DNA from 3 places in the Pseudomonas nanhaiensis genome. Region 1 is predicted to be linked to each of the others. Evidence: predicted binding sites of a transcription regulator. Region 1 holds the regulator's gene; each other region holds the start of a gene.
The links. Region 1 encodes LexA, which represses DNA repair genes until DNA is damaged. Its sites were predicted from a motif close to CTGTNTNNNNANACAG; they were not measured.

Region 2: a site for LexA is predicted at 7,280-7,295, ahead of imuA (translesion DNA synthesis-associated protein ImuA). Genes of this name have one in related genera too.
Region 3: a site for LexA is predicted at 7,623-7,638, ahead of recN (DNA repair protein RecN). Genes of this name have one in related genera too.

The regions. Positions count from the first base shown of each region.
Region 1 covers NZ_CP073751.1:2,024,928-2,034,766, reverse strand. The annotation lists gene KEM63_RS09185 (hypothetical protein) at 1-56, shown strand, start outside; gene fadB (fatty acid oxidation complex subunit alpha FadB) at 363-2,510, shown strand; gene fadA (acetyl-CoA C-acyltransferase FadA) at 2,540-3,715, shown strand; gene KEM63_RS09170 (DUF1653 domain-containing protein) at 3,774-3,992, shown strand; gene topA (type I DNA topoisomerase) at 4,094-6,715, shown strand; gene KEM63_RS09160 (DUF6586 family protein) at 6,727-7,239, shown strand; gene KEM63_RS09155 (hypothetical protein) at 7,302-7,535, shown strand; gene KEM63_RS09150 (SulA-like leucine-rich domain-containing protein) at 7,574-8,107, opposite strand; gene lexA (transcriptional repressor LexA) at 8,117-8,722, opposite strand; gene KEM63_RS09140 (TetR/AcrR family transcriptional regulator) at 8,910-9,590, shown strand; gene KEM63_RS09135 (L,D-transpeptidase) at 9,648-9,839, shown strand, end outside.
Region 2 covers NZ_CP073751.1:2,805,834-2,815,672, forward strand. The annotation lists tRNA gene KEM63_RS12765 (tRNA-Met) at 1-22, opposite strand, end outside; gene KEM63_RS12770 (substrate-binding periplasmic protein) at 187-954, shown strand; gene KEM63_RS12775 (enoyl-CoA hydratase/isomerase family protein) at 1,053-2,108, shown strand; gene KEM63_RS12780 (error-prone DNA polymerase) at 2,105-5,179, opposite strand; gene KEM63_RS12785 (Y-family DNA polymerase) at 5,176-6,591, opposite strand; gene imuA (translesion DNA synthesis-associated protein ImuA) at 6,596-7,210, opposite strand; gene KEM63_RS12795 (zinc-binding dehydrogenase) at 7,431-8,540, opposite strand; gene ispD (2-C-methyl-D-erythritol 4-phosphate cytidylyltransferase) at 8,739-9,434, opposite strand; gene ftsB (cell division protein FtsB) at 9,431-9,703, opposite strand; gene eno (phosphopyruvate hydratase) at 9,834-9,839, opposite strand, start outside.
Region 3 covers NZ_CP073751.1:3,186,168-3,196,006, forward strand. The annotation lists gene carB (carbamoyl-phosphate synthase large subunit) at 1-516, opposite strand, end outside; gene carA (glutamine-hydrolyzing carbamoyl-phosphate synthase small subunit) at 541-1,677, opposite strand; gene KEM63_RS14610 (hypothetical protein) at 2,003-2,764, shown strand; gene dapB (4-hydroxy-tetrahydrodipicolinate reductase) at 2,825-3,628, opposite strand; gene dnaJ (molecular chaperone DnaJ) at 3,640-4,779, opposite strand; gene dnaK (molecular chaperone DnaK) at 4,883-6,805, opposite strand; gene grpE (nucleotide exchange factor GrpE) at 6,892-7,473, opposite strand; gene recN (DNA repair protein RecN) at 7,662-9,329, shown strand; gene fur (ferric iron uptake transcriptional regulator) at 9,436-9,839, opposite strand, start outside.

The DNA.
Region 1 (9,839 bases):
CGTTGGAGGCGCTGCATCGCGCCCTCGAACCTCTTGCACAGCCTCCGGTCTTATAAACACCAGCCGCGGCTCCTTCAGAGAAACCTCCTCAACATTGCAATCTATATAGCTGATAAATAAGGGATCGCTACGAGGGTTGTGAGTTTCTTGTGCTCGTCGCAAGCCCGATCCTGATTGACAAGCCGGGGGTTTTCCCCGAAGGTGTGCCCACCCGAATCAAACAAGCGTATGAATTTCTCGCTGATCACGCGGGGATTTATCGCATCGGGAACGTTCATGACACCGGTTGGCTGAGCAGCCCAGATGGATTTGCTTGGCCGGTTGGTGTTTCTCATGTGCTTTTATAGCGTGGAGATCAGTTGATGATTTACGAAGGTAAAGCCATCACGGTTCAAGCCCTGGAAGACGGCATCGTCGAACTCAAGTTCGACCTGCAGGGCGAGTCTGTCAACAAGTTCAACCGGGCCACTCTGGCCGAGCTGCAGTCTGCGGTTGAAGCCATCCAGAACGATACGAGCGTGCGCGGCGTAATCGTGACCAGCGGCAAGGACGTGTTCATCGTCGGCGCCGACATCACCGAGTTCGTCAACACGTTCCAGCTGCCGGAAGAAGATCTGGTGGCAGGCAACCTGGAAGCGAACAAGATTTTCAACGCTTTTGAAGACCTCAACGTTCCTACTGTCGCAGCGATCAATGGTATGGCGCTGGGCGGCGGCTTCGAAATGTGTCTGGCCTGTGACTACCGGATCATGGCGCAGAGCGCCAAGGTCGGTCTTCCGGAAGTCAAGCTGGGTATCTACCCCGGTTTCGGCGGTACCGTACGTGCCACCCGGATCATGGGCGTGGACAACGCCATCGAGTGGATCTGTGGCGGCTCCGAGCAGCGTGCTGACAAGGCGCTGAGCATGCGTGCCGTTGATGCCGTAGTCGCAGACGCCAAGCTCAAGGAAGGCGCTATCGATCTGGCCAAGCGTGCCGCAGCCGGCGAGCTGGACTTCAAGGCCAAGCGTCAGCCCAAGCTGGAAAAGGTCAAGCTCAATACCATCGAGCAGATGATGGCATTCGAAACCGCCAAGGGCTTCGTTGCAGGTCAGGCCGGCCCGAACTACCCGGCCCCGGTCGAGGCGATTAAGACCATCCAGAAGGCCGCCAACCATGGCCGCGACAAGGCGCTGGAAATCGAAGCAGCCGGTTTCGCCAAGCTGGCCAAGACATCGGTTGCAGCCAGCCTCGTCGGGCTGTTCCTGAACGATCAGGCGCTCAAGCACAAGGCCAAGAAGTACGACAAGCAGGCAGCGGACGTCAAGCTGGCTGCAGTGCTGGGCGCCGGCATCATGGGCGGCGGGATCGCCTATCAGTCCGCCGTCAAGGGCACGCCGATCCTGATGAAGGATATTCGCGAGGAAGGCATCCAGCTGGGTCTCGATGAAGCCTCCAAGCTGCTCGGCAAGCGCGTCGAGAAGGGCCGCATGAAGCCCGATCAGATGGCCAAGGCGCTCAACGCGATTCGCCCGACCATGTCGTATGGCGACTTCAAGGACGTCGACATCGTGGTCGAAGCGGTTGTCGAGAATCCCAAGGTCAAGCACGCTGTACTGGCGGAAGTGGAAGGCCACGTGAAGGACGATGCGATCATCGCATCGAACACCTCCACCATTTCCATCACCTACCTGGCCCAGGCGCTCAAGCGTCCGGAAAACTTCTGCGGGATGCATTTCTTCAACCCGGTACACATGATGCCGTTGGTCGAAGTCATTCGCGGTGAGAAGTCCAGCGAGAAAGCGGTTGCCACAACGGTGGCCTATGCCAAGAAGATGGGCAAGACGCCGATCGTCGTCAACGACTGCCCTGGCTTCCTGGTCAACCGCGTGCTGTTCCCGTACTTCGGCGGCTTCGCTCGCCTGATCGGCATGGGTGCAGACTTCCAGCGCGTTGACAAGCTGATGGAAAAATTCGGTTGGCCCATGGGTCCCGCCTATCTGATGGACGTCGTTGGCATGGACACCGGCCACCACGGTCGTGACGTGATGGCTGAAGGGTATCCTGACCGCATGGCAGACAAGACCCGTACAGCGGTCGATGTCATGTATGACGCGGGTCGCCTCGGTCAGAAGACCGGCAAGGGCTTCTACTCCTACGAGATGGACAAGAAGGGCAAGCCGAAGAAGCAGGTGGATCCTGAAGCCTACGAACTGCTCAAGCCCATCGTTCAGGAGCAGCGCGATTTCACCGACGAGGAAATCGTCGAAATCATGATGGTTCCGCTGTGTCTGGAAACCGTTCGCTGCCTGGAAGACGGCATTGTCGAAGCAGCTGCCGACGCGGACATGGGCCTCATCTACGGTATCGGATTCCCTCCTTTCCGCGGTGGCGCACTGCGTTACATCGACACCATCGGAGTGGCCGAATTTGTAGCCATTGCCGACAAGTACGCCGAATTCGGCGCCATGTATCACCCGACGGAAAAGTTGCGTGAGATGGCGAAGAACGGTCAGAAATTCTTCGGCTAACCGCCCAGCGCACAGAGCGAGAGTAATCTATGAGCCTGAATCCAAGAGACGTCGTCATTGTCGATTACGGCCGCACCCCGATGGGTCGTTCCAAGGGCGGCATGTACCGTAATTTCCGTGCTGAAACCATGTCAGCCAACCTGATCGACGGACTGCTTGCACGCAATCCGAAAATTGACCCGGCAGAAGTCGAAGATGTGATCTGGGGTTGCGTTAACCAGACCCTCGAGCAGGGCTGGAACATCGCGCGGATGGCATCGCTGATGACCCGCATCCCTCACACCAGCTCCGCGCAGACCGTCAGCCGCCTGTGCGGCTCGTCGATGAGCGCATTGCACACTGCCGCTCAGGCGATCCAGACCGGTAACGGTGACGTGTTTGTCATCGGCGGTGTGGAGCACATGGGTCACGTGGGCATGATGCATGGCGTGGATCCGAACCCGGCGCTGTCGCTGTACGCTGCGAAGGCGTCCGGCATGATGGGCCTGACCGCTGAGATGCTCGGCAAGATGCACGGCATCAGCCGCGAAGCCCAGGACGAGTTCGGTGCCCGTTCGCACCGTCTGGCCCACCAGGCAACCGTCGAGGGCAAGTTCAAGAACGAGCTGATCCCGATGGAAGGCCATGACGAAAATGGCTTCCTGAAGGTCTTCGACTTCGACGAGACCATCCGCCCGGAAACCACGGTCGAAAGCCTGTCGCAGCTGCGTCCGGCATTCAATCCCAAGGGTGGCACGGTCACTGCCGGTACTTCCTCACAGATCACTGATGGCGCCTCGTGCATGATCGTGATGTCTGCCGAGCGCGCTCAGGCCCTGGGTCTGGAAATCAAGGGTGTGATCCGTTCGATGGCGGTTGCAGGTGTCGATCCGGCGATCATGGGCTATGGCCCTGTACCGTCTACTCAGAAGGCGCTCAAGCGTGCCGGCATGACGATGGCTGATGTGGACTATGTCGAACTCAACGAAGCCTTCGCTGCACAGGCGTTGCCGGTGTTGAAGGATCTGAAGGTGCTCGACAAGATGGAAGAGAAGGTCAACCTGCATGGCGGTGCAATTGCTCTGGGTCACCCCTTCGGTTGCTCCGGCGCACGCATCTGCGGCAGCTTGCTGAACGTCATGGAAGAGCAGGGTGGCACCATTGGTATCGCGACCATGTGTATCGGTCTCGGCCAGGGTATCACCACCGTATTCGAACGCGTCTAAGCGCGTCGAGCCGAAAAAACCGGGGCCAAGTGCCCCGGTTTTTTATTGAGGAGTTTTTATGGAAGTTCGTCCAGGGCGCTATCGCCACTATAAAGGAAAGGATTATCAGGTGGTCGGCGTTGCGCGACACTCCGAGACCGAGGAGCAACTGGTGGTCTACCGTACGCTGTACGGGGAGTACGACCTTTGGGTGCGTCCGCTTTCCATGTTCACAGAGCAGGTCACCATCGACGGCGAAGCATATCCACGCTTTACCTTTGTCGGCGAAGACGTGTAGGCTCTGGCGCTCCGGGCTGCTTGTCACTTCAAGGTGCAGCGCCGGCCATTATCAGCCCTCACGGGCGACCGGATTCGATAGAGCTAGGAATACATCTACTCATGGGAAAAGCACTGGTCATTGTGGAATCGCCGGCCAAGGCCAAGACGATCAACAAGTACCTGGGTAACGATTTCGTCGTAAAGTCGAGTATCGGGCATATCCGCGACCTGCCAACAAGTGGCAGCGGCAAATCGGACACCAAACCCAAGGGTGGGCGCAAGGCCGCCTCGGCTCCGGAAATGGACAAACAGACCAAGGCGCGCATGCAGCTGGTCAAGCGGATGGGTGTCGATCCGGAAAACGGATGGAAAGCCCATTACGAAATCCTGCCGGGCAAGGAAAAGGTCATTGATGAGCTGCGGCGCCTGGCCAAGGACGCCGATACCGTCTATCTCGCCACGGATTTGGACCGCGAGGGAGAAGCCATTGCCTGGCATCTGCGCGAGTCGATCGGTGGCGACGAAAGCCGCTACAAGCGCGTGGTGTTCAACGAGATCACCAAAAAGGCTATCCAGGAAGCTTTCTCCAAGCCTGGCGAGCTCGACATCAACCGTGTCAACGCCCAGCAGGCGCGTCGGTTCCTCGACCGGGTTGTGGGCTACATGGTCTCACCACTGCTCTGGCAAAAGATCGCCCGGGGTCTGTCGGCCGGTCGCGTCCAGTCGGTGGCGGTCAAGCTGATCGTCGATCGTGAGCGCGAGATTCGTGCGTTCATTCCGGAAGAGTTCTGGGAAGTACATGCGCTGCTGAATACCCCAAAGGGCGAGACGGCGCGCTTCGAGGTGGTGAAGGAATCAGGCGAGGCTTTCCGGCCGCTGAACAAGGCGCAGGCAGATGCCGCGCTGGCCAAGCTCGAAAACGCGAGCTACACCGTCACCAAGCGGGAAGACAAGCCCACCAGTACACGCCCGAACGCGCCTTTCATTACCTCGACCTTGCAGCAGGCGGCGAGTACTCGACTGGGCTTTTCTGTCAAGAAAACCATGATGATGGCCCAGCGGTTGTACGAGGCGGGTTACATCACCTATATGCGTACCGACTCGACCAATCTGTCGGCCGATGCCGTCGACATGGCGCGCAGCTATATAAAGAAGGCGTTCGGCGACAAATACTTGCCCGAGAAGCCGAACTCCTACAGCAGCAAGGAAGGTGCTCAGGAAGCGCACGAGGCGATCCGTCCGTCCGATGTGAAGCTCAAGTCCACTGATCTCAAGGGCATGGAACGTGACGCCGAAAGGCTGTACGAGTTGATCTGGCGGCAGTTCGTTGCCTGCCAGATGCCGCCTGCCAAATACCTGTCCACCAGTATCACCGCCGAAGCCGGTGCCTTTGAATTGCGTGTGAAGGGTCGCATTCTGCAGTTCGATGGCTATACCCGTGTGCTGCCGCCACAGGGCAAGGGTGGCGAAGACGAAGTGCTGCCCGAGGTGAACGTTGCAGATGCGCTGAAGCTCAATACGCTGGAGCCCAAGCAACACTTTACCAAGCCCCCGGCACGCTATTCCGAGGCAAGTCTGGTCAAGGAGCTGGAAAAGCGCGGCATTGGCCGTCCGTCCACCTACGCGTCGATCATCTCGACCATCCAGGACCGCGGCTATGTCGAGCTCAACAACCGTCGTTTCTACGCGGAGAAGATGGGCGACATCGTCACGGACCGGCTCAGCGAAAGCTTCCCCAACCTGATGGACTACAGCTTCACGGCGCGCATGGAAGAGTCGCTTGACGACGTGGCGCAGGGCGAGGTGATCTGGAAGAAGGTGCTCGACGATTTCTACGCCGACTTCAGCAGGAAGCTCGCTAACGCCGAGGCTGCCGACGGCGAGCGCGGTATGCGCGCCAACGTACCCACGCTGACCGACATCGCCTGCCAGGTATGTGGTCGGCCGATGATGATTCGCACTGCGTCCACTGGTGTATTCCTTGGTTGCTCCGGTTATGCGCTACCGCCGAAAGAGCGCTGCAAGGAGACCATCAACCTGGTGCCAGGCAACGAGGTGGCTGCGGACGACGAAGAGGGTGAGTCTCGCGTTCTGCGCGCCAAACACCGCTGCAAGCTGTGCGGCACTGCGATGGACAGCTACCTTGTCGATGAGCATCGCAAGCTGCATGTCTGCGGCAACAACCCTGACTGCGCAGGCTTCGAAATTGAACAGGGCCAGTTCAAGATCAAGGGCTACGACGGCCCGGTGATCGAGTGCGACAAGTGCGGCAGCGAAATGCAGCTTAAGACCGGCCGCTTTGGCAAGTACTTTGGCTGCACCAACGGCGAATGCAAGAACACCCGCAAGCTGTTGAAGAACGGGGAGGCTGCGCCGCCGAAGATGGATCCGGTGAAGATGCCGGAGCTGCGTTGCGACAAGGTCGACGATGTGTACGTCCTCCGCGACGGCGCGTCCGGCCTGTTCCTTGCGGCGAGCCAGTTCCCGAAAAACCGGGAAACGCGTGCTCCGCTGGTGCGTGAACTATTGCCCCATCGCGACGAGATCGACCCGAAGTACCACTTTCTGCTGGATGCCCCGACGCAGGACCCGGACAAGAATCCGACGGTTGTGCGTTACAGTCGCAAGACTAAGGAGCAATATGTCCAGAGCGAGCTCGAAGGCAAGCCGACTGGTTGGCGTGCCTTTCACGACGGCAAGCGCTGGAACGTCGACGACGCTCGGAGCAAAAGCAAGAAGTAGGCGAGGTCTGCATGGCAAACGAAGTCTATACCCGTACCAATCAGGCGCTGTACTTCGCCAGGAAGGCAGTGGCTTCCTGGCGTGAAGTCAGCCAGTCCGGCGCGCTGGATAGCGTTACCCAGAGTGCTTATCATCGCGAACACGCATTGCTTCATCTGTATCGCGGCGTGCTGGGGGTGATTCATGAAGTCGCCGATCGCTACCGGTGGCCACTGATGGACGCACGCAGTGTCGAAGCGGTGTTGCAGGGTGACGCTGCCGTTCGCTTTCCGGGCCCTGAGCTGGCGGAGCTGAGCGAACTGGCCACGGCCCAGGACAATTGGCTGAGTCGGCTGCTCAGCGGCTGGCAGCAGCTACAGGCTCCGCCGGTACCGCAGGACAGCAAGCCTGAAGCAGACAATCTGATCCTCGCCAGCAACGCGCTGACGAATGCCAGAGAGTGGTCTTTGAGTGACGCGGAAGAGGCGCTGGCGGCCCTCGCGGAACGCGTGAACCGCTATCGGGAAGGCATGGTCGAGTGGTAGCTGCGCTCCGGTAGGCGGGGACTCTGTGGTAAACTGCTGCCTTGCTACACAGAGGAACCGATATGCCTTCACCCTTTCTCGAGATCGTTGAGCTCGCCAATGGCAAGGTCGTCCTGCGACGTTCCGATGACGACGGGGAGCCGTTGGTCGTCATCGAGTTCTCGGCAGATGCCAAGGACTTTCTGAACGGCCATCACATTGATGTGGCCAAGGCGATGATCAGCGCCGGTATGCAACTGGCCGGACAGGTCGTGGAAGACGACGACTTCGTCCCGGAAGATCGCGTACTACATTGAATGCATCCCAGGCAGCCCTTCGGGCTGCCTGGGCCTGGTCAGGCAGCGCAGCTGGAATCCAACCGAACATTGAGGCTGCTGCAGTTGCCAGCAGCTGCGGCCCGGGTCAACATTGCGGACGCACGAGCGTCGCTGGCCAGCCAGCTCACCACGGTGTGACTTTTCCCTCCACTGAGTACCTTGCAGCATAGAGACAGGGCATCCATGCCCTGACGGCTGCGAATGATCAGAATGCGTCCGGAATCGAGGCCTGCAGACCGGAGCCAATGGAGGCTCACTTCGGAAGGTGGGTCGATCAGCGTAAGCCAGCCCGTGGCCGAGGAATGACTCAGTTCACGCAGTACGGGTGCCAACCACTGCAGGCACTGACGTGGCGGACCATTCAGTGCCATCTCGCTGTAGCCGCTTTCATGTAATGCGACAGCGGTACATTCCCTGCTTACCCGACGCGCCGGCGCTGACGTTCTTTCAGCGGAGATTACCGATGGCGCCATGCGCGCCCGTGAAGCCATCCAGGCGTTCTGAAACAGGCTCAACTGATCCAGTGTCTGCGAATTACGAGCATACTGCATGTTGTGCTCCTAGCGGCGAATGACGCCGACGCTCAAACCTTCGATGATGAGTTCCTGTTCCGACAGGTCGATTTCAATGGGGGCGAAGTCCGGGTTCTCGGCAATCAGCGAAACCTTTCGGCCCTGTTTGTGAAAGCGCTTGACCGTCACTTCGTCGCCGATGCGCGCCACGATGATCTGTCCGTTTCGCGCCTCGCTGGTGCGATGTACCGCGAGCAGGTCGCCATCGAGGATGCCGATATCCTTCATGCTCATTCCCTTGACCCGAAGCAGGTAGTCCGCCTTGGGTCTGAAGAATTCCGGATTGAGCCGGCAATGGTCTTCGATGTTTTCCAGCGCAAGGATCGGCGCGCCCGCAGCGACCTGTCCGATGATCGGAAGCTGGTCGTCGTTGGCCGCTTCGGTCTCGGGCAGACGAATACCGCGCGAGGCGCCGGGTATCATCTCTATCGCACCCTTGCGCGCCAGCGCCCGAAGGTGATCTTCGGCGGCATTGGGTGACTTGAAGCCGAGTTCCTTGGCAATATCCACTCGCGTAGGCGGATAGCCGTTGCTGTCCATGTACTCCTTGATGAAGGCCAGGATCTGTTGTTGCCGCGCCGTCAGTTTCTGCATGGAAGCGTACCTGTCTGTTTATACAGTAGCTGTGATTATATACAGTTCAGACCACTCGGCAAGTGCTTGTGACGGCTTCGCTGCGTTCGTCGTCGACACTGGAGAGCAACTGCAAACGAGGGCAGGTTGACGGGAAGTCGTTTGAAACGTATGTTTCAAACATCCGTTTTGCTCAGGAAGGCTTTTTATGGCCCAGTCAGATACTGTCGAGCGCATTCTCGACGCTGCCGAACAACTGTTTGCCGAGAAAGGCTTCGCTGAAACGTCCCTGCGACTCATCACCAGCAAGGCGGGGGTGAATCTGGCTGCGGTCAACTATCACTTCGGCTCGAAGAAAGCGCTCATTCAGGCGGTCTTCGTGCGCTTCCTCAACCCCTTCGTCAACAGTCTGGAGGCAGAGCTTGACCGCCAGCAGGCGGCCGGATCGACCGAGCCCGATATCGAGGAACTGCTCGAGATGCTCGTTCGTCAGGCGCTGCAGGTCAAACCTCGCAGTGGCAATGACCTGTCGATCTTCATGCGGTTGCTGGGTCTGGCTTTCAGCCAGAGCCAGGGGCATCTTCGCAAGTATCTCGGCGAAGTGTATGGCCGGGTTTTCCAGCGTTACATGAACCTGCTGTTGAAGGCAGCGCCGGCGATTCCTCCCAGCGAGCTTTTCTGGCGCGTTCATTTCATGCTCGGCAGCGCGGCGTTCACGATGTCCAGCATGAAGGCGCTACGGGCCATCGCCGAGTCAGAATTCGGCACGCACAACGGGGTCGATGAAGTGCTGCGCCTGATGGTGCCGTTTCTGGCGGCGGGCATGCGCGCCGAAGGTGGTCTGCATACGATCGCGGCCGCTGAAACGGGCGTGGCAGAAACCGCCTGACGCACTTAACTGCGGAGGCCTGATCCGTTATCGTGTGCACTTTCACCGGAGACGTGCATGCGACTCGACTGGATCCACATTTCGATCCCCCACCAACGCCTGACGGGCTTCGCCAATGGCGAGGCAGCTTGCGTTGTGGACGTGTCCACCGCTGTCAACGGCGTCGGTGAGCACGAGGGGAGTGGCTGCACGCCTCGCGGGCTTCACCGGGTCCGTGCCCGGATTGGCGAAGGTCTGCCGGTGCGTTCG
Region 2 (9,839 bases), 780 kb from region 1:
TACCAGACTGCTCCACCCCGCGTCAGAGGTCGCAATTCTACGGATTGCAGGTGAGCTGTCAAGCGATTGATGCGAAAACATTTTTTCGTCTGATCCGACGGGCGGTCCGTTCACCGGATAGCGCATCAATTCAACCGGGAAACAAAATGAGTATACTGGCGGCACATTGATAGCCAGTTGCCCATAATGTCTTTTTTCCGGTTCCTTCTTCCCGCCCTGATCGCCGCACTGGTACCTCTGCCAAGCCTGGCTCAGGTGCGCGAGGTGAACGACGAGGCGGCGCGCTTCATGTCGGCCGATGTGTGGCCCTGGGCCTACCTCGATGAGCGAGGCCAACCGGCCGGGTTGCTGCACACCCTGGCCGAGCGGTTGACCGAAGTGGCCGGGGTTCCGTTGCACAACCGTATCCTGCCGCATCAGCGCTTGCGTCACGAGTTTCGCCTGGGACACGGCGATTTCACCGTGCTGTTCGAAAACCCCACTCTGGATGACTTCGCCACCCCGTTGGGCGAAGTGCTGCGCAGCAACATGTTTCTGGTCGCGCCGGCAGACTCCACCGGTACGCTGTCCTTCGAGGCACTTGCAGGCCGACCGGTCGGGTACATCCGCGGGACCTATTACGGCGAAGTCTTCGAGGAAGATCAGGGCATGATCAAGATTGCCACGCACAATCTCGATCAGGCGCTGCAGATGCTCGCTGCGGGCCGGCTTGACGCGTTCCTGAGTAGCGACGTATTGCTCTATCACACCTTTCTTGCACAGGGCATCGACCCTTCGCATTTCCGCATACGGGTCTATACCAGCGGGCTCGCCGGGCATCTTTACATGCAGCGTATGGCCTCGCGGCCGGACTACGGGCCGAAACTGCGCGCCGCGCTGGATACCCTGCGCGAGTCAGGTGAACTGGAAGAGATCTTCCGCGTACCGCTCGTCAGTGAGCCCATGCAGCGCTGAGCATTCGCGCGTTTTTCCTGTCTGCGTTAGGTCATCATAAAGCGGAGCCGGACGCGGGAGTCCGGCTCCTGCCAGGGATCGGCATGAGTGGAGTCGGTATGAGTGGTACACAATCGCCAGTGCTTGCGGAAATTCGTCACCGCATCGGCTATCTGACGCTGAATCGTCCCGAAGGGCTGAACGCCCTGAATCTCGACATGGTGCGTCTGTTGCGGGCACAGCTGGATCTGTGGCTATCCGACGAGGACGTGCGAGTTGTGGTACTGCGTGCCAGTGGGGACCGGGCCTTCTCGGTCGGTGGCGACGTGCGAGCGCTTTACCATAGCTATCTGGCCGGGGATAAGGCCGCTGCAGAAACCTTCTTCACTGAAGAGTATGCCCTTGATCAGTTGATTCACCGGTATCCCAAACCGGTTGTAGCCTTGCTCGACGGTTATGTGCTCGGCGGTGGCATGGGTCTGGCACAGGGTGCTCTGACCATCGCTACGCAACGCTCGCGACTGGGGATGCCGGAAACCGGCATCGGCTTTTTCCCAGATGTTGGCGCCAGCTATTTTCTGTCGCGGCTGCCCGGGGCTCTCGGCATCTATCTGGGAGTGACCGGCACCCAACTGAGCGCTGCGGACGCCCGATATGCAGGGCTTCTCGATATTGTCGTGGACGACGACGGGCTGGGCGCCGTCGAGAAGGCGCTGGCCGGCTTCAATGGCTCGGACCAGGTATTTTCAATGTTTGAAGCCCAGTTGCACGAGATGGGGTTGCAGCCCGGGTATGCGTTGCAGCCGCTGCGGCCCGCTATTGATCGTCATTTTTCAGCTGGCGATCTGCGCAGCATCCGCGACTCACTCGGAAAGGAACAAAATCCCGCCTGGCGCGATTGGGCGCAGCAAACACTGGCACTTATGGAAACCCGTTCACCGCTTGCCATGGCTGTCACGCTCGAGCTGTTGCGGCGCGGCAGGCAGCTGCATCTCGAAGGCTGTTTTGCACTTGAGCTGTATCTGGACCGGCAATGGTTCGAGCACGGTGACATCGCCGAGGGGGTTCGCGCATTGCTGGTCGACAAGGACAGGCAACCGCGCTGGAGAGTGCCCAGCATCGACCTGCTGGAGCCGGGTATGGTTGCCGATTTCTTCGAAGGGTTCGCCCCCTAGCGAAAGTCCCGGCTGCGCACATCCAGCCCAATCAGCATGGGCGTCAGATCGACCAGACGCCCGGCGATCAGGTGGGTGACGCCCTCCTTCGTTTCCAGTCGACCATGAATCTCGAGCAGACGTGAACCGATCAGCTCCTTGCGCTGGCGCTCCCCCAGATCAGCCCAGACGATGACGTTGACCATACCGAACTCATCTTCCAGCGTGACGAAGATGACGCCCGTGGCGGTGCCCGGGCGCTGTCGGCCAATCGCCAGACCGGCAACCCGGATATAGCGCCCATGTTCGATGTCGGACAGTTCGCGCGAACTTCGGCAGCGCCTTGCCGCGAGTTGCGGACGCAACAGTGCGAGAGGATGAGGACCCAGCGTCGTGCCCACGGTCGCGTAGTCAGCCTGCATATCTTCCGCCACGCTGGGTACCGGCAGTGCGACAGCCGCTTCGGTCGGCGAATCGATGCCCTCGAACAGTGCCAGCTGCGGCTCGATACCGGCCGTGGCCCAGCGGGCCTGATGCCGATGCCCGGCCAACCCGCGCAGAGCATCGGCGTCGGCAAGCAATTCCCGGCTACGTGCGTCGAGCCCCGCCCGCCGATCCAGGTCTGCGACGCTCTGGTATGGGCCATCCTGGCGCGCACTTTCGATACTACGACCAGCCTCCTCGCGCAGCCCCCTTATCATCCGCAGCCCCATGCGCAAGGCAGGTTGCTCGCCCTGCCCGGGCTCCAGCGAGCAGTCCCAGTCGCTGTATCGCACATCGACCGCCAATGTCTCGAGGTTGTGCCGGCGCAAATCCTGAAGAATCTGGTCAGGACTGTAGAAGCCCATTGGCCAGCTGTTTATGAGGGCGCAGGCGAAGGCCACCGGTTCATGACACTTGAGCCAGCAACTGGCATAGGTCAGCAGGGCGAAGCTTGCCGCGTGTGACTCAGGGAAGCCGTAACTGCCGAACCCACGTATCTGTTCGAAGATCTTTTCTGCAAACTCCAGCGTGTAGCCGTTTCTGAGCATGCCTTCGGTCAACCGCAGCTTGTGCGGCTCCAACCCGCCGTGGCGCTTCCAGGCGGCCATCGAGCGACGCAGCTGATCAGCCTCCCCTGGCGTGTAATCGGCAGCCACGATTGCCAACGCCATCACCTGCTCCTGGAACAGTGGCACGCCCAGCGTTCGTTCGAACACGCGTTTCAGGGCGTCGGAGGGATAGCTGATTGGCTCTTCGCCATTTCGACGACGCAGATACGGATGCACCATGTCGCCCTGTATAGGCCCGGGCCGCACAATCGCGACCTGGATGACCAGATCGTAGAAGGTTCGCGGCTTCATCCGCGGAAGCATGGCCATCTGCGCTCGCGACTCGATCTGGAATACCCCAACGGTATCGGCCTTGCCAATCATGTCGAAGGTTGCCGAGTCCTTAGCGGGGATGGTCGCCAGCGTCAACTCGCGTCCTCGGTAATCGCGAACCAGATCGAACGTACGACGGATGGCGCTGAGCATGCCCAGGGCGAGAATATCCACCTTGAGCAGGCCGACCAGGTCCAGGTCATCCTTGTCCCACTGGATGATGGTGCGATCGGCCATTGCCGCATTTTCCACCGGCACCAGGGTTTCCAGTGGTTGTTCGGAAATCACGAATCCACCGGGATGTTGCGACAGGTGCCGGGGAAAGCCGACCAGCTCCCCTGCAAGCACCATGACCCGATGCAGGATAGGACTTTCCGGATCAAACCCGGCCTCGATCAAGCGCTCCGGTGAAGGCAAACGGTCGGTCCATTTACCTGCACACTTGGCCAGGGCGTTGATCTGATCAGGTGGCAGGCCCAGTGCCTTGCCCACATCGCGCAGCGCACCGGCAGCGTGATAACTGCTGACCACCGCCGTCAGTGCAGCGCGTTGTCGACCGTAGCGGCGGAAGATGTACTGAATGACCTCTTCACGGCGGTCATGCTCGAAGTCGACGTCGATATCCGGCGGCTCGTTACGTTCCTTGGACAGAAAGCGCTCGAACAACAGGCTCGAACGTGACGGGTCGATCTCGGTGATGCCCAGTGCGTAGCACACAGCGGAATTGGCCGCGGAACCGCGACCCTGACACAGAATCGCCTGCTCGCGGGCGTAGCGCACGATGTCATGCACGGTGAGAAAGTAGCTTTCATAACCCATCTCGGCGATCAGGCTCAGCTCCTTCTCGATCTGTTCCCGAGCCTGTTCGGTGATCCCCTCTGACCAGCGCCAGCGCGCACCCTGCTCAGTCAGCTCACGCAGCCAGCTACTGGGGCTGTGGCCAACCGGGACCAGCTCATGCGGATACTGATACTTGAGCTGGCCAAGATCGAACTGGCAGCGCTTGGCAATGCGCAGGGTTTCTGCGAGCAGCTCCGGGGGATAGATGCCCGAGAGTCTGTCGATGCTGCGTAGATGTCGTTCACCATTGGCATACAGCCGGTAGCCGGCTTCGGCCACTGTGCAGTGATGACGAATGGCGGTCATGGTGTCCTGCAGGGCACGGCGGCCGCGCGCGTGCATATGGACATCACCACTGGCGACAGCCGGCAGCCCCAGACGCTGCGCCAGCGTCTGCAAGCCACGCAAACGCTCGGCGTCATCCGCTCCACAATGCAATTCAATGGCGAGCCACAACCGGACACCGAACAGGTCCCTGAGCCATTCACCGGTCGCATCATCGTCCGGCGAATCGGGCAACCACAGGGCCATCAGACCCTTGCACGCACCGTCCAGGTCTTCGCGCAGCACCCGATACTCACCCTTGACCGTGCGCCGGCGAGCCAGGGTAATCAGGCGGCAGAGACTGTGGTAACCGTCGATGTTTTCCACCAGCAGGACCAGCCTGGGCCCGTGCTCGATACGCATTTCACTGCCGATGATCAGCGGCACGCCTGTTTCCTTTGACGCCTGCCAGGCGCGCACGATGCCGCTCAAAGTGCATTCATCGGTTATGCCCAGAGCGCGGTAACCGTGCTGAGCGGCGCGTTTGAACAGCTCCTCGGCACTCGATGCGCCACGCTGGAAGCTGAAATTCGACAGACAGTGCAATTCAGCGTAACCGCTCATGCGAACCACCCATGCAACATCAGTCGCCCCGGCTGGTCGACGCAGCTATAGGCCCAGGCCAACTGGCCGTCGCGGGTTTGTACCAGGTAATAGTCGCGGCGCACGTCGCACCCATCCCACCAGCCAGACTCGATACGCTCAGGTCCGGCCAGCACACGCGGAAGAAACTCGTGCAGGACGATGGGCTCGCGCAGCAGCCAGCCCGGTCGTGGCGGCAGCCCGGCCGATTTGCCGACATGTCCGACTGCGGCCATGCGCCATGCGGCTTCGGGTCGATAGTCAGCCAGGGCATGAACGCCCTGCACCGCCTCGTCACCCAGCCGCGCTCGCAACCGTTCACGCAGTTGTTCCCAGGGCACCGACTGCTGCGGACGCTCCTCGAACAGTTCGCGGTGCTCCGGAACAAAGGCCGGCAGGTCACGGGCCACCAGCCGCAACGCCTGAGTCGGGCCGGGAATCTGCAACTGTTCGAAGCGCCCTCGAGCCAATTCGAATAGCATGGACGGATCGCGCTCGGCGCCGAGCAGACCGACCGGCACATCACTATCGGGGCCTTCCCGGTGCTCCAGTGACAGGATGAAGCGTTGTACGCCGCTGTCCCGACCAGCCAGAAAGGCCGCCAGATCACCAGTCAAGCGGCGCAAGGGAAACAGCAATGCCTGATGGGACTCCACATCGAAATTGAGCTCGATGCGCTGGTCGAATTCATCCGGGGGCGCATAACAGCCGAGCACCAGGGCGCGATCACCCAGCAGGGTATCGATATGCTGAAGGACTTCTCGGGGAAAGCGTCGAGCCAGGCTGTCCCGCGGCAAGTCCAGCAATTGCCTGAAGCGTCGCAGCCCCATGCGCTCAAAAGCTGTTGCCGTGTCGCGATCGAATCCGCAGCGCGAGACCGGCATGCTGCCCAGGATCGCCCCGAGCGTCTGTCGATCCGCTACGGCGAGCCCGTCATGTACGTTGGTCAGAAAACGTGCAGCGGCCGGATTGGGCGCCACAACAATGCGGTGACGGAACCCCAGGCTGGTCAATTCTTCACGCAACCGCGCTTCGAAGCGCGGCCAGGGGCCAAACAGGCTGAAACTGGACTCGACCTCGAGTAGCAGCGCACGGGGATAATCCAGGCTTACATGCGAACTGAACCGGTAAGCCCAGGCGGCGAGAAAGCGGTGCCAATGGTCGATCTGCGCCACGTCGTATTCGGCGGTGCTGAAGCTGCGCGTCAGCGCATGCGCCGCGGTGAGCGTCTGCCCCGGTCGCAGACCCAGTTCACGGGCAGCTGCGTTGACTGCCTGCAGCACCCGGCGCTGTGCCGGGCCGGTAATCAGCGCCAGCGGGGCATCGGGATCCTCGCGGCCACGCAGCGCGGCGTCCATCGCCAATTGAGGCAGGAGAATACAGGCCCAGCGCATGGCATTACCGCCCCGCTACAAGCGAAATGGAGCGAGCCGGCGCCAGGCCACCCCGGCACTTGAGCACCCGTACCTGTCCTGGCCCATCGAAGACCAGACGCAGGGCTGCCGGAGAAGCATTCACCGCTTCGCCAACCGGACGGTAGGCAAAAGCCAGCGTCTGACCGGTTTCGGCGGCTACCTGCAATCGGCGCAATGAACGGTCATCGGCTCTTTCCGGCCAGCACACCACCGCTCCGCAACTGCCCGAGCGCAGACACTGTTCGGTGGCCCAGAGGGCCTCCCGAGCACTGCAGCGAATGATGTTCATCCAGCGCAGATCGATTCCGGCCACCTGCCAGGCCCAGGGGAATGGGATATGCGGCGGTGCTACCAGAACGATGCGCTCTCGGGCCTGCGTCAGCCGCGCCAGCGTAGGCCACAGCAGTTGAAGCTCACCGACACCTTCAGCGGGCAGCAGAATCTCGCTCAGCGCTGCCTCGGGCCAGCCTCCCGCCGGGAGCGCCTGATCGAGCACGGCATGACCGGTCGGCTGTACGCCGGCAGGTTCGGCCAGCGCCTGACCACGCCAGACGCGCCGTTCATCCAAAAGCGTTTCGAGTGCGACAACCGAGCCCATGATCAATGAACGCCGGGGTGCGCAGGAAACGGGATATCAATGAAAAGAAGCATACATACCGCCTTTATACTGTATATACATACAGCATATCATTCGGCAGGCGCGGGTCAATCGGTGACAGATGAGAGGAAGGCTAAAGAAGCAGGACTGCGGAGCGCCAATAAAAAACGGGTACCGGACAGCGGTCCGGTACCCGTCGATACAGCAGCGTAAACCCGGGTTATTCGAAAACGATCACGCCCCGGGCGTTCTTGCCGTCCAGCATGTCCTGGAACGCCTGGGGAGCGTCGTCGATGCTGTAGGTCTTGGTCACCAGCTCGTCAAGCTTGAGACGATTGGCCTTGTACAGATTGAGAATCTTTGGGAAATCGTACTGCGGCCGTGCCGAACCCAGCCAGCTACCCTTGATGGTGCGCTCGTCAGCCGGCAGCGAAAAGGTATTGAAGGAGGTCTTGTCCTGCATGTCTGCCACGCCGACGACAACGACCGTGCCGGCGCGGCCCAGTGCCTTGTAGGCCTGCTCGACGACCTTGCCGTTACCCACACATTCGAACGCGTAGTCGACACCACCACCGCTGAGCTTCTTGATCGCCTTGCTGACGTCTTCCACATCCTTGATGTTAATGGTGTGGGTGGCGCCGAACTCCTTGGCCATTTCCAGTTTCGACTCGTTGGTGTCCACGGCAATGACCATTTCGGCCCCGGCAGTGACGCAACCCTGGATCACGTTCAGACCCACACCGCCGATGCCGAACACCACGGCTCGCGAACCGGGCTCAAGCTGTGCAGTGTTGAACACCGAACCGACGCCGGTAATCACTGCGCAGCCAACCAGCGCTGCGCTGGACATGGGCACGCCTTCCTCGATCTTCACACAGTTGTCCACGTGCATGGTCGCGTATTCTGCCATTACGCCGCAGGCACCGAACACGTTGAGGTCTTCGCCATCCTTGCCGTGGGTGCGAACCGTGCCATCGGGCAGAGTAACCAGAGACTTGCGAGCATTTTCACAGAGGACCGGGCGGCCGCGAACACAGTTACGGCATTTGCCGCACATGGTGATGAAGGTACTGACGACGTAGTCGCCTTCCTTCAACTCGGTCACGCCCTCGCCGACTTCCACCACCACACCGGCGGCTTCATGGCCCAGAACCAGCGGCGGTGGGTACTGAATCTTGCCGGTCGTTGCCGAATGATCGCTGTGGCACACACCACATGCAGCGACCTTGATGGTGACTTCACCCCGCTTGGGCCCATCGACGGTGATGGTCTCTACCTGAACGGGCTGACCCCATTCACGGCAAACCACGGCTTTTGCCTGACGGCTCATGCTTTTCTCCTCTTTTGTTAGCTCGCTAGCCGATCGGTTGAAACCAGCGTCTCAGCGATCGCCTGATGAAGACGATGATAACTCAGGTCGCGCCGCGGTATGGTACTTCAAATTGTCTCTCTACTGGCGCGATCGGCTTTTTTGCACGAACCAGGCAGTGAATGGCGGTATGACGAAGCGCAGGTAGCGACGGCTAGCTCAGCGCAGCAGACTGGCCAGCCAGTCGAGATCTTCTGGCCGCGTCACTTTGATGTTGTCGGCTCGCCCCTCAATCAATCTTGGGGCATGACCCGCCCATTCGATGGCCGACGCTTCGTCGGTAATCGCGATACCAGCGGCAAGCCCCCGTTTCAGCGCGTCGTGTAGCATCCCAAGGCGGAACATCTGCGGCGTGTAGGCCTGCCAGAACAGACTGCGGTCCGGGGTGGCCGTTACCCGGCCATCCGGCCCGGCCTTTTTCAGCGTATCGCGGACCGGAACCGCCAGGAGACCGCCAACCGGGTCGTCTACCAGGGACGCCAGTAGCCGCGACAGATCGGCACGAGCCAGGTTGGGTCGCGCCGCGTCGTGCACCAGTACCCAATCTTCAGGTGCGGCGCCCAGCGTCGACAGCCGCTCAAGGCCGGCGAGCACCGAGTCGGCTCGCTCGGCACCGCCGGCAGCACGCTGGATGCGCGTGTCCGCCGCGCAAGCCAGGGTCGGCCAGTAACCGTCCGTTGCCGACAGGCTGACGACCAGGCCGCGCAGGCCTGGGTGATCAAGAAAACAGTCGAGGGTGTGTTCGATCAGGGTGCGACCACCCAGGGGGAGATACTGCTTGGGCCGATCGGCGTTCATCCGCGCGCCGACACCGGCGGCGGGGATCACGACCCAGAATGAAGGCGACGCCGTCATTCGTTGCTGAGCTGGAACAGGGTTTCGCCTTCGCGCACCATGCCGAGTTCGCGGCGGGCACGTTCTTCGATGGTTTCCAGGCCCTGCTTGAGCTCCAGCACTTCTGCAGTGAGCACCTGATTACGCTCGAGCAGCTGCTCGTTTTCCTGCTGCTGTTCAGCGATCTGCTGCTTGAGCTGAGCGACATGGGCGAAGCTGCCCTCGCCTACCCATAGGCGGTATTGCAGGCCAGCCAGCAAAACCAGGGCGGCAATCCAGAGCCATTTCACAACGTCCAGCCTCCAGCGGGCAGCGATTCAGTGAGCAGATACTAATCGGCGCGCAAGCCAATTGCCACGTCCCAACGAAAAAGCGCGCCGACTGGCGGCGCGCCTTGTTGAACCGGAACGCAACTGTGGCTTAGCC
Region 3 (9,839 bases), 1.2 Mb from region 1:
GAACGATGGACGAATGATGCACGGGAAGCCGACCTGGTCGAGCACGCCATAGGCTTCGCTCATGTCATGGGCGATGCCGGAGCGCGGGCACTCCAGCCCGATCGACTTCATGGCCTTGTCGAAACGCGAGCGGTCTTCGGCCTTGTCGATGGTGTCGGCGTTGGCGCCGATCATCTCGACATCATACTTGGCGAGCACACCATGGCGCTCCAGATCCAGCGCACAGTTCAGCGCGGTCTGGCCACCCATCGTCGGCAGTACCGCATCCGGACGTTCCTTCTCGATGATCTTGGCGACCGTCTGCCACTTGATCGGCTCGATGTAGGTGGCGTCGGCCATCGACGGGTCTGTCATGATGGTCGCCGGGTTCGAATTGACCAGGATGACACGGAAACCCTCTTCCTTGAGCGCTTTGCAGGCCTGAGCTCCGGAATAGTCGAACTCGCATGCCTGGCCAATGACGATAGGGCCGGCACCGAGGATCAGAATGCTTTGAATGTCTGTACGTTTTGGCATAGTCGTCTTGGAATCCTTGGTGGCTCAGCGGCGCTTGGCCATGGCGTCGATGAAACGATCGAACAGCGGGGCGACATCGTGCGGACCCGGGCTGGCTTCAGGATGACCCTGGAAGCTGAACGCAGGCTTGTCGATCAGCTCGATGCCCTGGAGGGTGCCATCGAATAGCGACTTGTGCGTTGCCCGCACGTTCGAAGGCAGGGTCGCCTCCTCCACCGCGAAGCCGTGGTTCTGACTGGTGATCATCACCTGTCCGGTTTTCATGTCCTGTACCGGATGGTTGGCACCATGGTGCCCGCTGGGCATCTTCACCGTACGTGCGCCTGCAGCCAGAGCGAGGAGCTGGTGGCCCAGGCAGATGCCGAAGATCGGCTTGTCGGTTTCCAGCAGCTCGCGAATGGCGCGGATCGCGTAGTCGCATGGCTCCGGATCGCCAGGACCGTTGGCGAGCAGAACGCCATCCGGGTTGAGTTCGAGCGCTTCACTGGCAGTCGACTGCGCCGGCAGGACGGTCACCCGGCAGCCGCGCGCGACGAGCATGCGCAGGATGTTGTACTTGATGCCGTAGTCGAAGGTCACCACGTGGTAGGGCAGATTCTCGGCGGCAATCTCATCGTGGCGATTGGTCTCGAGACACCAGACACTGGAACGCCACTCGTAGCGATCCTTGACGCTGACCTCCTTCGCCAGATCCATTCCCTTGAGCCCGGGGAACTCGCGGGCCAATTGCAAGGCGCGTTCTTCGGTGGCGTCTTCACCCGCAAGAATGCAGCCATTCTGCGCACCCTTCTCGCGCAGAATGCGCGTCAGCCGACGGGTATCAATACCGGCGATGGCGACCGTGCCATTGGCCTTGAGGTACTCCGACAGCGTCTGCTGCTTGCGCCAGTTACTGGCAACGAGCGGCAGATCACGAATGACCAGACCGGCTGCCCAGACCTTCCATGACTCGGCATCGTCTTCGGTGGTACCGGTGTTGCCGATGTGCGGATAGGTCAGCGTTACGATCTGACGAGCGTAGGAAGGATCGGTCAGGATCTCCTGATAACCGGTCATGGCCGTATTGAAGACGACCTCACCGACGGTGTGACCGTCGGCGCCGATGGCCTCGCCGCGGAAGATGCTACCGTCGGCGAGGGCGAGAATGGCTGGCTTGGACAAGAAAACCTCCGAAAGGCTGACACGCTTGGCTAAACGCGGGCTGCACAAAAGCGGGAATGAGGTGCTTGAGACACTTCATCCCGCTTCAAGGCATTGTCAAATGCGCTGGTGGAAAGATTAGCGCGGTAGTCTACCGGCTAGACCCGTAAATATCCACTGTGAGTCGCGCGGAAATCCGATAGAAGACCGCAGTTTGAGCGCTTGGTCGTATTTCAAAGTGTGCAGGAACTGTGATAAAACCGACATTGAAAAGGATTGCAGCTGCGGCGCGGTCGACTTTCCGCAGTGGCAGAACAACAACAACAATGTAGTTAGGGACATCACCATGAGAATGCACTTGAACCGCTTCCTCGTGCTCGCATTGCTGTGCATGGCGGCACCCTTCGCCCAGGCAGACCTGCAGCGGCTTCAGAACCTCCACGAATTTCGCAGCGAAGGCTATGTCGCGGCGACCTACATGCTGATCGACAACAACCTCTTTGAACGGGTACGCGAACCCGGCAATCGGGAAGCTTACAACAGCGCGCTGGCCAGCATGAACACGCTGCTGCGCCAGGCTGGCAGCCCGATGGAGCTGGAATATGCCTACGACGAGTTCGTCAGGCTGATCCGCCAGCTGGAAGGCATGACGGGCGAAGAGGCCCATTACAGCCTTGCGACAGTGAACCAGATCATGCAGGCCCACGGACGGATGGACAAGATCGCCGCTCAGCTCTACCTGGAGCTGTCGACCGAGGCCCCGGAAAAGCTCCTGGCGCTTCACCAGCAGAGCCTTGAAACCCATCAGATCCTGCTGCTGTATCAAAACAACATGTTCAGCTCGGTAGGCGTGTATTTCGTTGAGACAGGCGATGGCGTCTTCGCCGCAATGAACGACCGCATCGTCAGCCGCTCGGCACAGCTGCGTAGCCTGTTCCCCGATCTGGGCGGCACCTTCAACCAGCTGGACAAGCAATACAGCTTCATCCAGCCACGACTGCTGAACTATGCATCGGACTGGGTTCCGACCATCGCCGCCTTCTATCTGCTGCGCAACACCGAGACGCTCGACAACCTGGCCCGCGAGCAGGTTCTCGGCGCCAGCTGATCGCCCACAAAAAAGCCGGCGACGCGAAGAGCGCGTCGCCGGCTTTTTTACATCCCGCTTCTATCTCAGCGCCAATACATCCTGCATGTCGTAGAGCCCGCGCTCACGGTCTGCCAACCACAATGCCGAACGGACCGCGCCGCGCGCGAAGGTCATCCGGCTGGATGCCTTGTGAGTGATCTCTACCCGCTCACCCTCAGTAGCGAAAAGCACCGTGTGGTCACCCACCACGTCTCCAGCGCGAACCGTCGCAAAACCGATGGTCTGACGATCGCGCGCACCCGTCTGGCCTTCGCGCCCATAGACCGCAACCTGATTCAGATCACGCCCCAGCGCATCGGCGACCACTTCGCCCATGCGCAGCGCGGTACCGGACGGCGCGTCGACCTTGTGTCGATGATGCGCTTCAATAACTTCGATATCAGCATCATCGCCCATTACCCGAGCGGCCATGTCGAGCAACTTGAGGCACAGATTCACACCGATGCTGAAGTTCGGCGCAAACACGATGGGAATGTCTCGAGCCGCCTCGGCAATGAGCTGCTTCTGCGCCTCGGTGAATCCGGTTGTTCCGATGACCAGAGCCTTCCCGGCCTCGCGGCAGACGGCCAGATTGACCAGTGTGGTAGTCGGATGAGTGAAGTCGATGAGCACGTCGAACTGCTCGACGGCATCCTCGACACTGTCGGTGACAGGGATGCCCAGGCGACCGACGCCGGCGAGCTCCCCTGCATCAGCCCCCAGCAGGGAGCTTTCCGGGCGCTCGATGGCAGCGGCCAACACCGCGCCCTCGGCCTGACTGACGGCTTCGATCAGCGTCTTGCCCATGCGTCCGGCTGCACCGATTACGGCGATCCTTCTCATGTCTGCCCCGGTCAAAATTTCATGTCCTCGAAGAAGTTCTTCACCCCTTCGAACCAGCTCTTGGCCCGGGGCGACTGGTTGCTGCCTTCCACTTCGAGCGTCTCGCGCAACTCTTCAAGCAGCTCGCGCTGACGCTTGGTCAGGTTAACCGGCGTCTCGACAACCACACGGCAGAGCAAGTCCCCGGCGGAGCCACCGCGCACCGGCGTGACCCCTTTTCCACGAAGCCGGAACAGCTTCCCGGTCTGGGCGCCCTCCGGAATCTTCAGCTTAACCCGGCCATCGAGGGTCGGCACCTCCAGCTCGCCTCCCAGCGCAGCATCGGCGAAACTGATCGGCACTTCACAGTAAAGGTTCTTGCCATCGCGCTGGAATATCTTGTGCTCGCGCACCGACACCACGACATAAAGATCACCGGAGGGTCCGCCATTCACCCCGGCTTCGCCTTCGCCAGCCAGGCGAATGCGGTCGCCGGTATCAACGCCCGCCGGCACTTTCACCGACAACGTCTTCTGTTCTTCTACACGACCATGACCATGACAGTCATTGCACGGGTCGGCAATCATCTTGCCCGTGCCGTGACATCGAGGACAGGTCTGCTGTACGGAGAAAAACCCCTGCTGCATGCGCACCTGACCATGACCACCGCACGTGGTGCAGGTGACCGGCGCAGTACCCTTCTTTGCGCCACTGCCGTCGCAGGTCTTGCACGACACCAGGGTAGGCACCCGGATGGTGACCGAGGTGCCACGGACAGCTTCTTCCAGATCGAGCTCGAGCGTATACCGCAGATCGCTGCCGCGCTGGACACTCGAACGCCCGCGCCCACCCCCGGCGCCGCCGAAGATGTCGCCGAATACATCGCCGAAGATGTCCGAGAAATTCGCCCCGCCGAAACCGCCTGCACCACCCGCCCCCATGTTCGGATCGACGCCAGCATGCCCGTACTGATCATAGGCAGCCCGCTTGTTCGGGTCGGTCAGCACTTCGTAGGCCTCGTTGGCCTCCTTGAACTTGTCTTCCGCTTCCTTATCGTCCGGATTGCGGTCCGGATGAAATTTCATCGCCAGGCGCCGGTAGGCTTTCTTCAGCTCGGCATCGCTTGCGCCGCGCTCCACGCCCAGCACTTCATAATAATCACGCTTGGCCATCGTCTCGATTTCCTTCGCTTTTGGGGGCTCGGGGCACAAACGACGACGCGGGATTAGCTCCCGCGTCGCCTGCAGTCAACTGCCGCCGCCCACTCCCAAGGACTTACTTCTTGTTGTCCTTGACCTCTTCGAACTCGGCGTCGACCACATCATCAGCGCCGTCCTGACCAGCGTCGCCACCAGCCTCTGCGCCCTGGGCGGCCTGCGCCTGCTCGGCATACATCTTCTGCACGAGCGGACCGGATGCCTCGGACAGTGCGTTGATCTTCGCTTCGATCTCAGCCTTGTCATCGCCCTTGATCGCCTGCTCGAGGTCCGCCAGAGCGGATTCGATCGCGCTCTTCTCTGCGTCGGTTGCCTTGTCGCCCGCTTCCTTGAGCGTCTTGCGCGTGGCGTGCACCAGCTGGTCGCCCTGGTTGCGGGTGGTTACCAGCTCTTCGAAACGACGGTCTTCCTCCGCGTTCGCTTCGGCATCACGCACCATCTTCTCGATTTCATCGTCGGACAGACCAGAAGACGCCTTGATCACGATCGACTGCTGCTTGCCGGTCGCCTTGTCCTTGGCCGATACGTTGAGGATACCGTTGGCATCGATATCGAAGCTCACTTCGATCTGCGGCACGCCGCGCGGCGCCGGCGGAATGTCGGCCAGATCGAAACGGCCCAGCGACTTGTTCTGCCCGGCCTGCTTGCGCTCGCCCTGCAGCACGTGAATGGTCACTGCAGTCTGGTTATCGTCGGCCGTGGAGAACACCTGAGACTTCTTGGTCGGGATAGTGGTGTTCTTCTCGATCAGCGTGGTCATCACACCGCCCATGGTTTCGATACCCAGCGACAGCGGCGTCACATCCAGAAGCAGCACATCCTTCACGTCACCGGCCAGCACCGCGCCCTGAATGGCAGCACCCACGGCAACGGCTTCGTCCGGATTAACGTCCTTGCGTGGCTCCTTGCCGAAAAACTCGGCGACGGTGCGCTGCACCAGCGGCATACGCGTCTGCCCACCGACCAGAATGACCTCATCGATCTCGGATACGTCGAGACCTGCATCCTTCATCGCTACACGGCACGGCTCAATACTGCGCTTCACCAGCTCCTCTACCAGAGACTCCAGCTTGGCGCGGGTCACCTTGACGTTCAGGTGTTTCGGACCGGAGGCATCTGCGGTGATGTACGGCAGGTTCACATCGGTCTGGTTGCTCGAAGACAACTCGATCTTGGCCTTCTCGGCCGCTTCCTTCAGACGCTGCAATGCTAGCGGATCGTTATGCAGGTCGACGCCATTTTCCTTTTTGAACTCATCCGCCAGATAGTCGATCAGGCGCATGTCAAAGTCTTCCCCGCCGAGGAAGGTATCGCCGTTGGTGGCCAGTACTTCGAACTGATGCTCTCCATCGACCTCGGCAATCTCGATCACCGACACGTCGAAGGTACCGCCGCCAAGGTCATACACGACGATGGTCGAGTCGCCACGCGACTTGTCCATGCCATAGGCCAGGGCGGCCGCCGTCGGCTCGTTGATGATGCGCTTGACGTCGAGACCAGCGATACGCCCGGCATCCTTGGTCGCCTGACGCTGGCTGTCGTTGAAATACGCCGGGACAGTGATGACCGCTTCGGTGACTGGCTCGCCAAGGTAATCTTCAGCGGTTTTCTTCATCTTCTTCAGCACTTCCGCAGAGACCTGCGGCGGCGCCATCTTCTCGCCCTTGACTTCAACCCAGGCGTCACCGTTGTCAGCCTTGATGATCTTGTAAGGCACGAGCTTGATGTCCTTCTGGACGACATCTTCCTCGAACCGGCGACCGATCAGACGCTTGACCGCGTTGAGGGTGTTCTGCGGATTGGTCACCGACTGACGCTTGGCCGACTGGCCGACCAGCGTCTCGCCGTCTTTGGTGTAAGCGACGATGGACGGAGTAGTGCGAGCGCCTTCAGCGTTCTCGATCACCTTTGCCGTGCCGTTTTCCATGATAGCGACGCAGGAGTTGGTAGTCCCCAGGTCAATACCGATAATCTTGCCCATCTATATATCTCCGAATCTGCTGGCCGCGCACGTCGGCGACCAAGTTAACTGTCGATGAACCCTAGATTGGGTCGACCGGATCGATTTCAAGCCTTCTCGTCGATCGAAGGCGATTCCGGTCGGTCGCTGGCGGGCGTGCTGACCACGACCATCGCCGGACGCAGCAGGCGGCCACTGAGCGTATAACCCTTCTGGAACACGCGAATGACGGTATTCGGCTCGACGTTGTCGCGCTCTTCCATAGCCATTGCCTGATGCAACTCAGGATCGAAGGGCTCGCCATGGGGGTCGACGGCAACGATCTGGAATCGCGCCAGCGTGTCGGTGAACATTTTCAGCGTCAGCTCCATGCCTTCGCGCATCGGCTTGATCGCCGGGTCATTGGCATCGGACAACTCCATGCCGCGCTCAAGGCTGTCGAGCAGCGGCAACAGCTCGGTGGCGAAGCGCTCCAGGCCGAACTTGTGCGCCTTTTCGATTTCCTGCTCCGCTCGGCGGCGCGCATTCTGTACGTCTGCTGCAGCGCGCAGAGCCTGATCCTGCGCGGTCGCCAGTTGTTCTTCCAGCGCGGACACGCGAGCGGCCAGGTCATCGGCAGGAGTATTGTTCTGTTCCGGGTTGAGTACCGGCTCCTGATCGTTCAGCTCCTGTTTCTGTTCGTCCGCCATGCAAATCTCCTGTCAAATCGAGTAAAGGCTTTTAACACCACGTCGGGTTCAGCCCGAAGGCTGCAGTGCTCCTGTATATGGGGTCGTTCCGTGCAGCTTCAAGGGCTGACCGAGCCGATCGGGAGCACTTGAACTGCTCGAACCGAGTACTGTATAAATAACCAGACCAACGTCATCGAGGGCCTGTCATGCTTGTGCATCTCGCGGTAAACAATTATGCGATTGTCGACCACCTCGAACTCGAGCTGGGCGGCGGCATGACGGCGGTGACCGGAGAAACCGGCGCCGGGAAATCCATCATGCTGGACGCTCTCGCCCTTACGCTGGGCGATCGCGCAGACAGCGGCGCAGTGCGCCCCGGTGCTGACAAGGCCGACCTTCTGGCCACCTTCGACATTTCCGATATCCCCGAGGCGCGCCAGTGGCTGGAGGAGCGCGACCTGTCCAGTGATGACCAGGTGATCCTGCGTCGCGTGGTTACCGCTGAAGGTCGTTCGCGGGGCTACATCAATGGCAGCCCCTGCCCGCAACAGGATCTTAAGGCGCTGGGTGAAATGCTGATCGACATCCATAGTCAGCATGAACATCAATCGCTGCTCAAGCCCGATACGCAGCGGCGGATGCTCGACGCGTTCGCTGGTGCGGGCGAACTGGCCCGCCAGGTGCAGCTCGCGGCGCAACGCTGCCGCCAGACTGAGCAGGCGCTGCACCAGGCCAGCCAGGAAGGAGAGGAATTTACCTCCAGAGTACAGCTGCTGACGTACCAGCTTGAAGAACTGGATAACCTGAGCCTGCAAGACGGCGAGCTCGAACAGCTGGAAGACGACCAGCGCCAGCTGGCCAATGCCGAGCACATAACCCACTCCTGCCAGCAGGTCATCAACCTCTGCAGCGAAAACGACAGCGGTAGCGTACTGCAGGCGCTCACCGCAAGCCTGCAGCGACTCGGCAACCTGAACACGCACAACCGCAATCTGGATGAGGCCAACAGCCTGCTGGCCAGCGCGCAGATTCAGGTCGAAGAAGCCGTCGGAGAACTCACCCGCTACCTGGACCATTTTGAAGCGGACCCCGAGCGGCAGCAGCAGATCGAGGAGCGTCTCGGCGTCATATACGATCTGGCCCGCAAGCACCGCATCAATCCTGATGAGCTGCCGGCGCTTCAGCAACGGCTGATCGACGAACTGGAAAACCTGCAACAGCAGGGTGCAGACGCAGAAAAGCTCGCAGAAGAACTGGAAGCCTATCAAAAGCACTACCGCGAGCTCGCAGCACAATTGTCGGAACAGCGCCAGAAAGCCGCAGTCCGGCTGGCTGCAGCGGTCACCGGAGAGGTTCAACAGCTGGGCATGCCCGGCGGAGCGGTAAGCGTGCAGCTCACCTCGAACAAACCTGAAAGCTACGCGCCCACCGGCTTGGAGACGGTGGAGTTTCTGGTCAGCGCCAACCCCGGGCAGCCAGCCAAGCCGCTTGCCAAGGTGGCTTCAGGCGGCGAACTGTCGCGTATCAGCCTGGGGATTCAGGTGGTCACTGCTCAGACATCTCGCGTACCGACCTTGGTATTCGACGAGGTGGACGTGGGTATAGGCGGGCCGACTGCAGAGATCGTGGGCCGATTATTGCGCCAGCTGGGGGCGCGTGGACAGGTGTTGACCGTCACGCACCTGCCGCAGGTTGCAGCGCAGGGGCACCAGCATCTGTTCGTGCGCAAGGAGCAAAGCAAGACTTCGACGCGCACCCGGATCGATCAGCTGGATGAAGCCGGTCGGGTCCAGGAAGTAGCCAGGATGCTCGGCGGTATAGACCTGACGGAGGAGTCGCTTGCTCACGCGCGCAAGCTGATATCCGCAACCTGATGGCAGCCCGCGCCGCGTCATGGGCGATACGGCGCGCACTATTTCAAATCGTGTGGTGAACCAGTGAGCCAGCACGCCGGCGAGACGTGCCCTGGTGTTCGAGGGCTCAGCTTTTGCGTTTGACGTAAAGCACGAGGTTGTGGTCGACGAGCTCGTAGCCGTGCTCCTTGACGATTTCACGCTGACGTCGTTCGATCTCGGGATCGAAAAACTCGATCACCTCGCCGCTGTCCAGACACACCATGTGGTCATGATGGTCGCCGTCTGCCAGCTCGAACACCGCATGGCCGCCATCAAAATTATGCCGCACCACCAGGCCTGCGGACTCGAACTGGGTAAGAACCCGGTACACGGTCGCCAGTCCAACATCTTCGCCTGCTTCCATCAGCGCCTTGTAGACGTCTTCGGCGCTCATGTGACGGTCTTCGGAACTGTCCAGCATCTGCAGGATCTTGACGCGTGGTAACGTCACCTTCAGACCGGCCTTTCTAAGTTCTTGATTCTCTACCA